DNA from 2 places in the Thiosocius teredinicola genome. Region 1 is predicted to be linked to the other one. Evidence: predicted binding sites of a transcription regulator. Region 1 holds the regulator's gene; the other holds the start of a gene.
What was found. Region 1 encodes sigma-54, which starts transcription at its own class of promoters, with help from an activator protein. Its sites were predicted from a motif close to TGGCANGNTNCNTGCTT; they were not measured.

Region 1 (5,221 bases):
ACGCCGAGCGACGTCGTCCTCGCCCTGTCGAACTCGGGCGAGACCAGTGAGATCGTCACCATCGTGCCACTGATCAAGCGCATGGGGGCCCCGCTGATCAGCATGACCGGCAAGCCCGAATCGACGCTGGCCCGCGAAGCCGATGTGAATCTCGACGTCAGCGTCGCCAAAGAGGCCTGCCCGCTCGACCTGGCGCCGACAGCGAGCACCACCGCCGCGCTGGTGATGGGCGATGCGCTGGCGATCGCGCTGCTCGAAGCGCGCGCCTTCACCGCAGAAGACTTTGCCCTGTCGCACCCCGGTGGCAGCCTGGGTCGCCGACTGTTGCTGCGAGTGAAAGACATCATGCACGAAGGTGACCAGATTCCCGCCGTCAACGTCGACGCGCCGCTGCGTGATGCCCTGATGGAGATGACCGCCAAAGGGCTGGGCATGACCGCGGTCGTCGATCACGACGGCAAGGCCATCGGCATCTTCACCGACGGCGATTTGCGTCGTTGCCTCGACCGCGGGATCGACGTGCGCGAGGCGTCCGTATCCGAGGTCATGATCCCCGGCGGCAAACGCATCGGCCCGGATCAGCTGGCGGTGGATGCACTGAACCTGATGGAAGAGAAGAAAATCAATGCGTTGCTGGTGATCGACGGCAATGAACAGCTGTGCGGCGCACTCAACATGCACGATCTGCTGCGCGCCGGCGTCGTGTGAACCGATAGGGAACAAAAGCATGCAGGATATTCAAGACAAGGCCGCTGCCATTCGTCTGGTGATCTTCGATGTCGACGGCGTCCTGACCGACGGCAGCCTGTACATCGGCGATGACGGCCAGGAATACAAGGCGTTCAATTCCAAGGACGGCCACGGCATGGTGATGCTGCAACACACCGGCGTGGAGATCGCCATCATCACCGGGCGTACGTCCGAAGTCGTCCGTATTCGCATGGCCAGCCTCGGTATCGAGCGCGTCTACCAGGGCAAAAAAGAAAAGCTGCCGGCCTACGAGGAACTGAAAAAGGAATCGGGTTTCGAAGACAGCCAGATCGCCTACGTCGGCGACGACGTGGTCGACCTGCCGGTGATGACCAAGGTCGGGCTGGCGATCGCGGTGCAGGACGCCCACTACCTCACCAAGCAGCACGCGCATTGGGTAACACCCAGCGGCGGCGGCCGTGGTGCGGCGCGCGAGGTCTGCGAACTGCTGATGGACGCCCAGGGCACGCTCGAATCCTCGTTGCAGCACTACGTCGATTGAGTGATGCGCCAGTTCCGCCCGGTCTTTGCCCTGCTGTTGCTGGCCGCTGCGCTGTTCAGTTGGTGGATGGTGGAAACCGGGCCGATCGCGCCAACGCCCGCCAAACCCAGCGGGCCGCGCGAGATCGATTACCACATCACCGGGTTGAACGTGCTGCGCATGACCGAGGCCGGCAAACCGGCACACCGCCTGATCGCGACCAAGGTGAAGCATTTCACCGACGACGACACCACCGAGCTGGCCGACCCCAAGCTGACCGTGTTTCAGGACAATGCGCCCCCCTGGCAGATCGACTCGGAGACGGCCTGGCTGTCGGCCGACGGCAGCCTGCTGTTGTTGTCCGGCGAGGTGATCATCGATCGAGAGGGCGATGCGCAGAACGCGCCGGTGCACCTGGTGACGAGCGAGGTTCGCGTACAGCCCGAACAAGACTATGCGGAAACCGACGAACACGTTAGGGTGGACAGCGATGGCGACTGGGTTGAATCCGTCGGCCTGCAGGCGTGGCTGCGTTCGCCATCGAAACTGAAATTTCTCTCGCAGGTAAAAGGCTACTATGTACCGCGTTAATTCTCTGCTGGCGCTGTTGCTCGTCGTGCTGACCGCAACGGCCACGGCACTCGAATCAGACAAGCAACAGCCTATCCAGCTGGCGGCCGACAGCGTCGATGTCGACCAGTCGAAAGGCGTCAGTATCTACCGCGGCGACGTCGACCTGCGCCAAGGCAGCATTCATCTGCAGGCCGATGTCGTGACCGTGCAGCACCGCGGCAAAAAGCCGTCGAAAATCGTCGCCGAGGGACGCCCCGTCAAGTTCTCGCAGCAGTCCAATAAAGGACCGGTGAAAGGACAGGCGCGCCGCGCCGAATACGAGGTGAACAGCGAAAACCTCGTGTTGATCGGCGATGCCGTGCTGGTGCAGGGCAAAGACAGCATGCGCAGTGACCGCATCGTGTACGACCGGGTACGTTCGGTGGTCAAGGCCGGCGCCGCCGCGAAAGGCAAGCAGCGCGTTCAGATCACCATCGATCCGCCGAATCAATAAGCAGTACACGCGATCCATACAACGCCATGACCCGACTCGCCGCCGAAGATCTGGTGAAACGCTACCGTGGGCGCTCGGTCGTCAACGGCGTGTCGCTGTACCTTAACGAAGGCGAGGTTGTGGGTCTGCTCGGCCCCAACGGAGCGGGCAAGACGACAACCTTCTACATGATGGCCGGGCTGATTCCCGCCGACCAGGGGCGGGTTACGCTCGGCGAGCACGACCTCACCGACAAACCGATGCATGCGCGTGCCCGTCTCGGCCTGGGTTACCTGGCGCAGGAACCGTCGATCTTCCGCCGACTCACGGTGGCGCAGAACATCATCGCGATCCTCGAGACGCGCGACGACCTCGATCGCGGCCAGCGCGAGCAGATGTGCGACGACCTGCTGCGCGAGTTCGGTATCAGTCACCTGCGCGACAACATGGCGATCAGCCTGTCGGGCGGTGAACGCCGGCGCCTGGAGATCGCCCGGGCTCTGGCGGTACAGCCGCGCTTCATCCTGCTCGACGAGCCATTCGCCGGCATTGACCCCATATCAGTCATGGATATCCAGCGCATTGTCGGTCAACTGGCCGAACGCGGGATCGGTGTACTGATCACCGATCACAATGTCCGCGAGACCCTTGGGATCTGTCAGCGCGCCTACATCATCAGTGAAGGCAGCGTGCTCGCACTCGGTGCGCCGAAGGAGATTCTCGAGAACCCGCAAGTCCGCGCAGTCTATCTCGGCGAGAACTTCCGGCTGTGATTAGGCGTATGATTGCTGCGCAGCAACATCGCCAAATACTGCGCCTCGCCAAAGTCGGGAACGCCGGTCTGCACAGCGGGTTCGACTCGCGCGCAGTTGCGCTAGAATGGCATTGGGAGTCCGATCAAATTTCATACCAGATAGTAGCCGAATGAAGCCCACCATCCAGCTTCGACTGGGTCAACACCTGACGATGACGCCGCAACTGCAGCAGGCAATCAAGCTGCTGCAGCTGTCGACGCTCGATCTCAAACAGGAGATCCAGGAAGCCCTCGACTCCAACCTGATGCTCGAAACCGAAGAGGAAGGTACGCGTCGCGACGAAGCCGACAGCGAGCGCAAAAAGAGCGAGAACGACGGTGAGAATGCAAGCACCCAGAACAACAACGACGATTCGCGCAACGACCCGAACAACGAAAGCGAGGTCAAGATCGAATCCGAGGCCATGCCGGATGAACTGCCGGTCGATACCGTGTGGGATGACATCTACGACAGCGTCACACCCGCCTCTCCCGGCAGCGCCGCCAGCAGCGACGAAAGCCAGGACTTCCTGAATCAACAAAGCAGCGGCGAATCTCTGCAGGACCACCTGATCTGGCAGATGCAGCTGACGCCGTTCAGCCCGACCGACCTGGCGATTGCCGAGGCGATCATCGACGGCATCTCCGAAGACGGCTACCTGACCACGCCGATCGAAGACATCGTCACCAGCATGGATGATCCGGATATCGAGACCGAAGAGGTCGAGGCCGTGCTGCACCGCGTGCAGGCCTTTGATCCGCCTGGCATTGCGGCACGCGACCTGCGTGAATGCCTGTTCATTCAACTGCGCCAGCTGCCCGAAGACTTCGAGTGGCGCGAGCGCGCGCTGTTCCTGATCGGCGAGCACTTCGACCTGCTCGCGGCGCAGGACGAGGCGCAGATGAAGCGCAAGCTCAAGCTGGAGAGCGACGACCTGATGTCGGTCATCCACCTGATCCGCTCGCTCAACCCGCGCCCGGGTACCAGCGTTGCCAGCCAGCCGCCGACCTACGTCGAGCCCGATGTGTTCGTGTACAAACGTAACAACCAGTGGCGGGTCGAACTCAACCCGGATGCAGCCCCCCGGTTACGCGTCAACGCCGAGTATGCGAACATGATCAGGCGGGCGGACAACAGCGCCGACAACGTCACGCTGAAAAACCACCTGCAGGAGGCCCGCTGGTTCATCAAGAGCCTGCAGAGCCGCAACGATACGCTGCTGCGAGTTGCGACACGGATAGTCGACTTTCAACGCAATTTCTTCGAATATGGAGAAGAGGCCATGAAACCGCTCGTGTTGCGGGATATCGCCGAGGCGTTGGAGATGCATGAATCAACCATTTCACGGGTAACCACCCAGAAATACATGCACACCCCACGGGGCACCTTCGAGTTCAAATACTTCTTCTCCAGCCACGTGAGCACCGCCAGCGGTGGCGAGGCCTCGGCCACGGCCATTCGCGCGCTGATCAAAAAGCTGATCGGTGCGGAGAAACCCAACAAACCCCTTTCCGACAACAAGATCGCGGCCATCCTCGCTGATCAGGGGATCAACGTCGCCCGCCGCACTGTTGCCAAGTATCGTGAATCGATGGCGATCCCGCCGTCGAACGAACGCAAGCGCTTAGCTTGATCGAAAGCGCTGAAATGCAAGGAGAAAATCGATGCAAGTCAACCTGACCGGTCACCATGTCGACATCACCGACTCGATGCGTGCCTACGTTGACGAGAAGATCGCCCGACTCGAGCGTCACTTCGACCACGTCACCAACGTACACGTCATCCTGAGTGTTGAAAAACTCACCAAGAAGGCCGAAGCCACCGTGCATATCGCCGGTGCCGACGTCTTTGCGGATTCCACTCACGAAGACATGTACGCTGCCATCGACTCGCTTGTCGACAAACTGGATCGTCAGGTCATCCGCCACAAAGAAAAGATCAAGAGCCACCGTGGCAACGGACACAAAGATGCGTCCGTCGAAGCGGCGGGATGAACTGATCCGGTCTCACCATGCTACCTAAAGGCATCCTCACGTCGGGCAGCGTCAGCATCGCTGACCCGGCATCGAGCAAAAAACGCATCCTCGAGCAGGCGGCACGCCTGCTCGCACGGGATACCGACGAGCCGACGGCGGAGCAGATTTTCGAACG
Region 2 (5,221 bases), 1.1 Mb from region 1:
ACCGTCGATCTGGCCGGAGCGCAAGGCATCAACCATCTGCGGCGGCGGCACAACCACCAGCTTGATGTCGCGATCCGGGTCAATGCCGGCGGAGGCCATCCAGTAACGCAACTCATAGGTATGCGTCGAGGTCGGAAAGACTACGGCAAACGTCAACGGCTTGCGGCCGGCCTGCTTGTCGGCATCGACCAGCTTTTTCAAGGCCGTGGCGGTGACCGGTGAGCGCTTCATAGCGTCGCGGTCGGCCTCCAGCAGCCGCTGGTAAAGGGCCTCCGACACCGTGATCGCATTGCCGTTGAGATCCAGGCTCAGCGCCGTGATCATCGGCTTTTCGATCGGCCCCAAACCCAAGGTGGACGCAAGCGGCATGGTCGCAAGCATCTGCGCTGCATCCAGGATGCCCACTGCCACCTTGTCGCGCACATTGGCCCACGAGGTCTCTTTCGACAGCGTGACGTCCAGGCCATATTTGCCAAAGATGCCCTTCTCCTGGGCGACGATCAGCGGCGCGCAATCGCTGAGCGCGACAAAGCCCAAGGCCAGGTTCGGTTTCTCCAGCGTCAAGGGGTCGAAACCCGCTGGTAGCGAATTGTCATTCATCGTTTTACCGTTCAACCCGCAAGGCGAAGCTTTGACGCATCGTCGTCATCGCTACTGTCGTCATCCGCTTTCTGAACGGTCGGTTTGGCTTCCTCAGCGCCTTGCGTCACATGACGCTCGTGCAGGAAGCGCACGACCTCGGCGCGGTAGTGGTTGTACGAGGGGTCCTCGGCCAACGCGAGGCGATCGCGCGGACGTTCGATATCGATGTGCAAGATCTCGCCGACCGTGGCCGACGGGCCGTTGGTCATCATGATGATGCGGTCGGACAACAGCACCGCCTCGTCGACGTCATGGGTGATCATGACGACGGTATTGTTCAGGCGCGCCTGGATCTCCATCAGCGAGTCCTGCATGTGCGTGCGTGTCAGCGAGTCCAGTGCGCCGAACGGCTCGTCCATCAACAGCACCTTCGGCTCCATCGACAAGGCACGCGCGATACCCACGCGCTGTTTCATACCGCCGGAGATCTCATCGGGCTTGCGATCGAGCGCATGCGACATGTGCACCAGCTCAAGGTTGTGCCGCGTCCACTCATCGCGTTCGGCCCTGCTCTTGGTTTTCTTAAAGACCTGGTCGACCGCCAGGCGGACGTTGTCATAAACCGTCAACCACGGCAGCAGCGAGTGGTTCTGGAACACCACGGCCCGATCCGGTCCGGGTTCACCGACCTCGCGATTCTCGAGCAACACGCCACCTTTGCTGGCGCGCAACAGACCGGCGACGATGTTCAGCACGGTCGATTTACCGCAACCCGAATGACCGATCAGCGAGATGAACTCACCCTTCTCGACCTTCAGGTTGACGTCATTGAGTACGTTCAGCGGGCCATTGTCGGTCGGAAAGGTGATGCCCACGTGATCGATGTTGAGATAGGTATTCATCAATTACTCCTCGGGCCGCGCTCAGCGCAATACCGCAGATTTATCCCAGCTGAATGCACGCTGCAGAGCCAGCATGCCGCGATCGAGCAGGAATCCGATAAAACCGATGACGATCACCGCCACCATGATGCGCGCCAGCGAGTTGGAGCTGCCGTTCTGGAACTCGTCCCAGACAAACTTGCCCAGTCCCGGGTTTTGCGCCAGCATCTCGGCCGCGATCAGCACCATCCAACCGATACCGAGCGACAGACGCAGGCCGGTGAACATCATCGGAATGGCCGACGGCAGTACGATCTTCACGGTCTTGGTCCACCAGTTCAGGCGCAGCACCCGGCTGACGTTGATCAGGTCCTTGCTGACGCCCGACACACCGACGGCGGTGTTGATGATGGTCGGCCACAGGCAGCACAGGGTTACCGTAATTGCCGAATTCACAAACGACTTGGAGAACATCGGATCCTGGCTGACATACACCGCGGACACGACCATCGTGACCAACGGCAACCAGGCCAGCGGCGATACCGGCTTGAAGATCTGAATGATCGGATTGAATGCCTGGTACAGCGTCTGGCTCATGCCGATGACGATCCCCACCGGGATAGCGATCAACGAGGCGATGATGAAGCCAGCCATTACCGTCCACAGGCTGGTGAAGATCTGATCGATGAACGTGGCCTTGCCGGTGTACTGACGCGCCTTCATCTTTTCGATGCGTTCTGCCGGTTTGCCGGCGGCGACCGCTTTGTCGATACGCGCCTGCATGCGGTCATAAAACTCGCCTTCGCGCACGCGCTCGGCGCTGTGCTCGTCATACAGTGCGACACTCTGCTCCCAAACCTTGCCCGGCCCAGGCAGTTCACCCAACGAGGTCTGCACCTGCTTGGCGCCTGCGGTCCACAGCACCAGGAATACCAGGATCGCCGCCATTGGCACCAGGACATTGCGCGCAATGCCACCGGTCGCCTTCGATAGGCTGTCGCCGGCGAGGAAATCGAGGAATCGGCTAAGCGGGCCGAACTCGAAGGTTTTACGGTTGCGAATAGCACTGATCATCATGTGCTCCTAAAAACTATGTTCGCGTATTCATGGCGGGGCAGGCGATTGCCTGCCCCGCTTCAGTCTTACAGGACTTCGTCGCCCTTCAGGCCGATCTCGAACGCCTTCAGATAGTCGTTCGGCTTGGTGCCATCGAAGGTCACGCCGTCGATGAACTCGGTCTGCGGTGCGCGGTAGCCAGTTTCGCCATCGAAGTTCGGAAACTCATCCGCCGTCATGTGGCCTTCGGCAATCAGCTCCATGGCTGCCTGCTTGTAGATGTCCGGGCGGTAGACCGACTTGGCAACTTCGTCGTACCAGCTATCGGCTTTCGGCTCGGCAATCTGGCCCCAGCGACGCATCTGGGTCAGGTACCAGACCGCATCCGAGTAATAGGGATAAGTTGCGTTGTAGCGGAAGAACACGTTGAAGTCCGGCACTGCGCGCTTGTCGCCCTTTTCGTATTCGAAGGTACCGGTCATCGAGTTGGCGATGACTTCATAATCTGCACCAACATAGTTCGACTGCGACAGGATCTTCACTGCTTCAGGGCGATTGCCGTTGTCATTCGCATCCAGCCACTTGGCTGCGCGCAGCAAGGCCTTGACGACACGTACCGTGGTGTTCGGATACTTCTCGGTAAATTCTTTGTTCATACCAAAGACTTTTTCCGGGTTGTCCTTCCAGATCTCGTAGTCGGTGATCACCGGTACGCCGATCCCTTTGAACACAGCCTGCTGGTTCCAGGGCTCACCTACGCAGTATCCATAAATGGTGCCAGCTTCGAGCGTGGCCGGCATTTGCGGCGGCGGCGTTACCGACAACAGCGCATCGGCCTGCAACGTGCCGGTGATGTCACCCTTGTGCGGTGCGTAATATCCGGGGTGGATGCCGCCGGCCGCCAGCCAGTAACGCAGCTCGTAGTTGTGCGTCGACACCGGGAACACCATACCCATCTTGAACGGCTTGCCCTTGGCCTTGTAGTCATCGACCACCGGCTTGAGGTAGTCGGCCTTGATCGGGTGCTGCGGCTTGCCGTCGGCCTGCTTCGGCACATGCGGTTTCATCTGTTCCCATACCTCGTTCGACACGGTGATGCCGTTGCCGTTGAGGTCCATCGAAAATGGCGTGACGATGTGAGCCTTGGTACCGAAGCCGATGGTCGCGGCCAGCGGTTGACCGGCCAGCATGTGCGCACCGTCGAGTTGGCCGTCGATAACGCCGTCCAACAGCACCTTCCAGTTGGCCTGTGCTTCGAGCGTTACATACAGGCCTTCGTCTTCGAAGTAGCCCTTCTCATAGGCAATCGCCAAGGGCGCCATGTCGGTCAGCTTGATGAAACCGAACTTCAGGTCTTCCTTTTCCGGCTCACCCACCGCTGCACTTGCGGTGCCGCCGAACGCACCGATCACCATGGCCAAACCGGTGGCCAGAACCGTGCGCTTCAAGAACCCTCGGCGGGTCATGGAGTCGAGTTGTTTTTTCATCAATCGGGACCTCGTCACTTCCAAAAATTTCAGGCAACAAAAAAGGCGCACTGCATCGAACGAGAACTTCTCCGTTCGGACAGGACGCCATTGTCGTGGTTGGCCTACTTTGGCCTTGTCGGTCACATCTGCCGGTCAGCCCGCCGTTGGGTCGACTTGATTGCAGACATGACAAAGTTGAGAAACCCTAGAGCAACGCTTGTGCCAATTAGCCTTGTGATTTTGTCGCGCTGCCGCTTAAGCTCCTGGCCAAGTTGTTAAGTCGCTGTAATTTAGAGACTTCTAACGTAGCCAGCTGAAGCCGGGCGACGTTGGTGATCGCAGCCAAGCCCCTCACCGCCTATTAGTACACCGACCAAGACCGCACCAACAGCGTGCGAGAAACCGAATCCCGGTGTTATTCAGAGATCATGTTGGTGCGTTTTCAGATCAGCAGGTCGGCGGCATTGACGATGGCTTCGGCAATGTCGACGAGGCGCTTGTTGGTGCTCATCGCGAGTTTGCGCATCGCCTTGTAGGCCTCGTCTTCGCTCATGCCGCGCTGTTTCATCAGGATGCCCTTGGCCTTGTCGACCACCTTGCGCTCCGCCAGTTGCGCGCGGGTTTTTTCGAGCTCTTGCGAAAGGGTATGGAACTGCTGAAAGCGTTCGATGGCGGCATCGAGGATCGGACGCACGCGCTTCTGGCTGATGCCGTCGACCACGTAGGCGCTGACGCCGGCACGTGTGGCGCGCGAGATGGTTGCCCCATCGTCGTCCTGGGTAAACATCACGATGGGTTTTGGGGCGGCGGTCTGCACGGTCTGCAGGCTCTCGAGGGTATCGCGGCCCGGCGACTCCAGGTCGATAATCACCACGTCAGGATTTTCTTTCTCGACGCGACGCAATAGGTTCTCGCTGCTGAATGCAAAACCGACAACCTCGCATCCGACCTCGGCCAGCGATTTCTCTACCGATGCCCGCCGCTCTGGGCTGTCGTCAACCAGCAGTACGCGCAGCTTTTTATGTGGTTTTCCGTTGTCCACCATGCGTGTTCGCGTTTACGTCTCCAGTCGACTCGCCGCGCGATCCCTACGATCACAAAAACGGCGCGCATCATACGGACTACTGAAACTGCTGAGTAGGGCCGCGGTAAAAAAAAGCCGCCGCACCACAGTTTGGGATGGGACGGCGGCATAGGCCATTCTGGCAATATCGACAGAGAGTTAGGAGAAAT

Region 2: B1781_RS06420 (CmpA/NrtA family ABC transporter substrate-binding protein) is a predicted target of sigma-54. The motif match lies at 4,197-4,213, and genes of this name have one in related genera.

What each region holds. Positions count from the first base shown of each region.
Region 1 covers NZ_CP019936.1:243,329-248,549, reverse strand. Annotated here, with positions in the region: gene B1781_RS01140 (KpsF/GutQ family sugar-phosphate isomerase) at 1-708, shown strand, start outside; gene kdsC (3-deoxy-manno-octulosonate-8-phosphatase KdsC) at 728-1,252, shown strand; gene lptC (LPS export ABC transporter periplasmic protein LptC) at 1,256-1,822, shown strand; gene lptA (lipopolysaccharide transport periplasmic protein LptA) at 1,809-2,297, shown strand; gene lptB (LPS export ABC transporter ATP-binding protein) at 2,324-3,049, shown strand; gene B1781_RS01115 (RNA polymerase factor sigma-54) at 3,201-4,703, shown strand; gene hpf (ribosome hibernation-promoting factor, HPF/YfiA family) at 4,735-5,064, shown strand; gene ptsN (PTS IIA-like nitrogen regulatory protein PtsN) at 5,082-5,221, shown strand, end outside.
Region 2 covers NZ_CP019936.1:1,302,084-1,307,304, reverse strand. Annotated here, with positions in the region: gene B1781_RS06435 (CmpA/NrtA family ABC transporter substrate-binding protein) at 1-600, opposite strand, end outside; gene B1781_RS06430 (ABC transporter ATP-binding protein) at 612-1,484, opposite strand; gene B1781_RS06425 (ABC transporter permease) at 1,506-2,540, opposite strand; gene B1781_RS06420 (CmpA/NrtA family ABC transporter substrate-binding protein) at 2,606-4,006, opposite strand; gene B1781_RS06415 (ANTAR domain-containing response regulator) at 4,431-5,033, opposite strand.